2 regions of the Streptococcus sp. oral taxon 061 genome follow, and region 2 is predicted to be linked to the other one. Evidence: predicted binding sites of a transcription regulator. Region 2 holds the regulator's gene; the other holds the start of a gene.
What was found. The regulator Rex, encoded in region 2, represses fermentation and respiration genes when NADH is low (regulators of the CRP and FNR family bind a similar motif). The targets are predictions, from matches to a motif close to TTGTGAANTANTTCACAA.
Positions count from the first base shown of each region.

Region 1 (2,463 bases), 740 kb from region 2:
AGTATCTTCAGCTTTAAGAACTGCAATAACTGGTGATAATTTTTCACGAGTTAATGGTTCTTTTGGTCCTACTTCTGCACATTCTGCTGCCAAGATATTTGTTCCTTCTGGAACAGAGAATCCAGCTTGTTCAGCAATCCATGCAGCTGGCTTACCAACGATGTTTGCGTTTAGTTTAGCACCAGCACAGTTTTTGCTGTTAGCTTTCACACCGAAACAGAATTCTTCAAGAAGAGCTTTTTCTTTCTTGTTTACAAAGTAAGTGTGATATGACTTGAATTCTTCTACAAATTCATCATAAACTTCTTTATCAATGATAACTGCTTGTTCTGACGCACAGACCATACCATTATCAAATGATTTAGACATAACGATATCATGAGCAGCTTGACGGAGGTCAGCAGATTTTTCTACATAAGCAGGAACATTCCCGGCACCTACCCCAAGTGCTGGCTTACCGCATGAGTAAGCAGCTTTAACCATGGCATTACCACCAGTTGCGAGGATAGTCGCAACGCCTTCGTGGTTCATAAGTGCTCCAGTTGCTTCCATTGATGGTTCTGTAATCCATTGAACACAGTTTTCAGGAGCGCCAGCTGCGATTGCTGCATCACGAACGATTTGTGCTGCGTGAGCTGATGATTCTTGAGCTGATGGGTGGAAAGCGAAAACGATTGGATTACGCGTTTTCAAAGCAATCAATGATTTGAAAATAGCTGTTGAAGTTGGGTTTGTTGTTGGAGTGACACCGCAGATTACACCTACAGGTTCTGCAATTTTAGTCAGACCTGTAATTGGGTCCTCTTCAATAACTCCAACTGTTTTAACGCCACGCATATTGTTTACTACGTGTTCACAGGCAAAAAGGTTTTTTGTTGCCTTGTCTTCGAATACACCACGCCCAGTTTCTTCAACTGCATGTTGTGCAAGAATTCCGTGTGCATCAAGAGCAGCAACAGATGCTTTTGCTACGATGTAGTCAACTTGCTCTTGGTTCAACTTGCGCATTTCGTCAAGTGCAACCAAAGCTTTTTGTACTAATCCATCTACATGCTTTTCAGCAGCGAGTTGTTTTTGCTCAGGTGTCAAAGTTTTTTTATCAGCCATATTTTCCTCCATAGCCTTAAAGGTTTAAACCTTTGTTAAATTTTTCACAAGTATATTATAACTCTTTTTTTTTACTTTGTAAACAGTTTCATAGATATTTCACAAAGAATTTTCATATTTTTGTGATTTTTTTCTCAAATTCGCGTTATAATGCATTCTTTCCCCGAGGTTTGTGAAAATCTTATTATATTTTTTTTTTTCACAAACTTGTTTTTAGTTTATTTTTCCACTCTTAAATCAAGGAAGCGTTTTCTTTATTTCTTGAGAAAAGACCTCCTTGTTAGGAGGTTATTGTGCCTGTTGGAAGAGTCCTTGTTTAAAGTCGCCTTCATAGACAACTTCTTGCTCGGTAGTTAGTTTCCCTTTTCCTTCAGCTTGGCCATTCACAAAATCACCTTCATAAACCCATCCATTCTTAGCTTGGTAGGTTCCTTTCCCATTAAATGCGCCATTTTTAAACTGTCCGGTGTAGGTATCTCCATTAGAGAAGGTCATTGTTCCTTGGCCGTTCATCTTCCCACGAACAATACTTCCGTCATATACTAGTGAATCGCCATCCAATTTTAAAACTCCTTGCTTAGGCATATTCCCCACAAATACAAATATAGCACAAAGAGCTATGACTACTATCGTTGCAATTTCCAAACGAGGACGCGTTATATAGACACTGTATTTATCATAGAATTTCTTTAAATTATCCATTTTTTGCCTCATTTTCTAAACGTGTTAGCCAAGCTTGGCAACCAGTTAAAACTCGATCATAAGTTTCATCAAAATCACCTGTATACCATGGATCAGGAACATCCTCAGAAGCAAATGCCTCTAGCTTATGTAGTTGATCTTGAGGACACATCTGATGCAAATCAGCGAGATTAGACTCATCCATCCCAATGATATAGTCAAAATACTCAAAATCTTTTTTAGAAATTTGTTGGGAAGTTTTCGAAGTATCATAAGGAACGCCATGACTTCGAAAGATGCCTTGCGTCCCTTTGTGGATTGGATTACCGTGTTCCCAAGAAGAAGTTGCTCTACTTTCAATCTCATAATCATCGGTTAAAGATTTCATAACAAATTCTGCCATAGGACTTCGGCAAATATTACCAAGGCAAACAAAAACAACCTTTTTCATCATTGCTCCTCATTATCATAGAAAAACGGGAATGAGATTCACCCCGTTTTATTCTTCAATAGCACTGCCTTCTTCGATAACAGCGCCTTCAGGTGTGACAGCTTCTTTGACTGGCAAAACTGTTCTAATTGCGCCTAATTCAAAAGTCAAGTATACTCCGTCTACATCAAGTACAATCGTTTTGTTTTCAGTATCAACTTCGTCGACTGTACCGTAGAGACCAC
Region 1 is NZ_CP058258.1:1,656,196-1,658,658, forward strand. It holds gene adhE (bifunctional acetaldehyde-CoA/alcohol dehydrogenase) at 1-1,107, opposite strand, end outside; gene HW271_RS08155 (MORN repeat-containing protein) at 1,396-1,809, opposite strand; gene HW271_RS08160 (low molecular weight protein-tyrosine-phosphatase) at 1,802-2,239, opposite strand; gene yajC (preprotein translocase subunit YajC) at 2,288-2,463, opposite strand, start outside.
Region 1: adhE (bifunctional acetaldehyde-CoA/alcohol dehydrogenase) is a predicted target of Rex. The motif match lies at 1,140-1,157, and genes of this name have one in related genera.

Region 2 (2,463 bases):
TGGTAAAGTAGAGATTCTTCCCGAAGAATTGGGAATTGATTTTCTTAGCGCTTCTGCACATAAATTCTATGGTCCCAAAGGCGTAGGTTTCCTATACGCTTCTTCTACAGATTTTGATTCTTATCTACACGGTGGAGATCAAGAACAGAAAAAAAGAGCAGGAACAGAAAATCTTCCTGCAATTATAGGGATGGTCGCGGCACTTAAGGATGATCTTGAACATTTAGAAAGTAATTTTGAAAAAGTTCAAAAGTTACAAGAAACATTTCTAACTGAAATGGATGGATTAAACTACTATCTAAACCAAAGTAAAGAGCAACTTCCCTATGTCCTCAACATTGGTTTCCCAGGACAACGAAATGATCTGCTACTACTTCGCCTGGATCTAGAAGGCATTTCTATTTCAACAGGTTCAGCATGTACCGCTGGTATTGTTCAGGTTAGTCATGTTCTTCAGGCTTTTTATGGAGAAGACTCGCCTCGCTTACACGAGTCTGTTCGCGTCAGCATTTCACCTCAAAATACAGAACAAGAAATGATAACTCTTGCTAAAACTCTTAAAAATATCATCGGAGGATAACTCAATGGCATTCGAACAAACGATTAAACTAAAAAATTGTCGTTACGATTATACACTTAGCCCAACTGTAAAGAAATTTACGCTTAAAGATAATACGTTTTTTGAAACTAAAGTTGGTAACTATGAATTAACACGTCTTCTTGAAAAAGTTCCAAATAGTGGAGAAGGATTCCAACTTAAGATTATTATCAACAAAGACTTAACAGGTGCAAAAATCAACATCACTGATAAATTTGGTCTACGTTTAGTTGATATCTTCAAATCAGAAGAAACTCATATCCACCAAGAGAAATTCTACTTCTTGATGGATAGTCTTGTTGAGCGTGGCGTATTTACAAAAAGTGAAAGATAAAAGGTCGTTATGTTTCGATTAACTTACAAGGACTCCTATCAAGTAGAGCGTGTGCAAGAATATGAAGACTATGAAGCTCTTATGCTCTCTCTATCGGGTTGTGTAACCCTTCCTGATACTACTCTTATTACTTCATTAACATGATGGGGTTGAAATCTATCAGGGGCTTCTAGGTAATCTCTACCGCTTTTTATGGACTTACCACGAAACTAAGATAAACTAAGATTTTTTCTTAGTTTTTTTTCGTTATTGTTGCAATTTTCACAAACTTTCTATAAAATAGTAAATAGAAAGGTTGTGATTTTGTGAAAGAAAAACAGTCTGCTATTCCTAAAGCAACAGCAAAGAGACTTTCTCTCTATTACCGTATTTTTAAAAGATTTAATGCCGAAAAAATTGAAAGAGCTAATTCCAAACAAATTGCAGAAGCGATTGGAATTGATTCTGCCACTGTTCGTCGTGACTTCTCTTACTTTGGCGAACTTGGACGTCGTGGATTTGGCTATGATGTCAAAAAGCTCATGAACTTTTTCGCTGATCTTTTAAATGATAATTCTATTACCAATGTTATGCTGGTAGGTATCGGAAATATGGGGCATGCCCTCCTACACTACCGCTTTCATGAGCGTAACAAGATGAAAATCATCATGGCTTTTGACCTAGATGATCATCCTGAGGTTGGTACCCAAACTCCTGATGGTGTTCCAATCTATGGAATCTCTCAAATAAAGGACAAAATTAAGGATAGTGATGTTAAAACTGCTATTCTTACTGTTCCTAGTATTAAATCTCAAGAAGTTGCAGAACTATTAGTCGACGCCGGTATCAAAGGTATTCTTAGTTTTTCTCCTGTTCACCTACATCTTCCTAAAGACGTAGTTGTTCAGTATGTCGATCTTACAAGCGAACTTCAAACCCTCCTCTATTTCATGCGTAAAGAGGATTAGAAAGTGTAAATATTTATGAATAAACCAGTTATTGGGATTACAGGAAATGAAACCCCGCATCCAGATGATGATCTTATGATGAGTTATGCTGCCAAAGGCTTTGTTGAAGGAGTTAAGGAAGCTGGAGGTATCCCCATTATCCTACCAATTGGTGATGAAGAAATGGCCGGTTACTACATTAGTTTAATTGATAAACTTATTCTAACTGGTGGACAAAACGTAGACCCTAAATACTATGGTGAGCCAAAAGTTATTGATAGTGACGATTACCACCTTCAACGTGATATTTTTGAGTTAGCACTCATTAAAGAAGCAATCAAGCAAAATAAGCCAATTTTTTCTGTCTGTCGTGGTACTCAACTTTTTAACGTAGCCATGGGCGGGTCTCTTTATCAAGATATTGAAGATCATTGGCAAGATACTTCCGCTGAATACACCACTCAGCGGCTTGTTACCGAACCAGATACTATTCTTCGAGAAATTTATGGAGAAATCTCTCATATAAATTCTTTCCACCATCAGAGCATCAAAGATTTAGCTCCTAATCTTCAGGTTGTAGCACATGATCCTAAAGATGGTATTAT
Region 2 is NZ_CP058258.1:916,224-918,686, forward strand. It holds gene HW271_RS04485 (cysteine desulfurase family protein) at 1-580, shown strand, start outside; gene HW271_RS04490 (DUF1831 domain-containing protein) at 585-932, shown strand; partial or broken gene HW271_RS04495 (DUF4649 family protein) at 942-1,155, shown strand; gene HW271_RS04500 (redox-sensing transcriptional repressor Rex) at 1,238-1,879, shown strand; gene HW271_RS04505 (gamma-glutamyl-gamma-aminobutyrate hydrolase family protein) at 1,895-2,463, shown strand, end outside.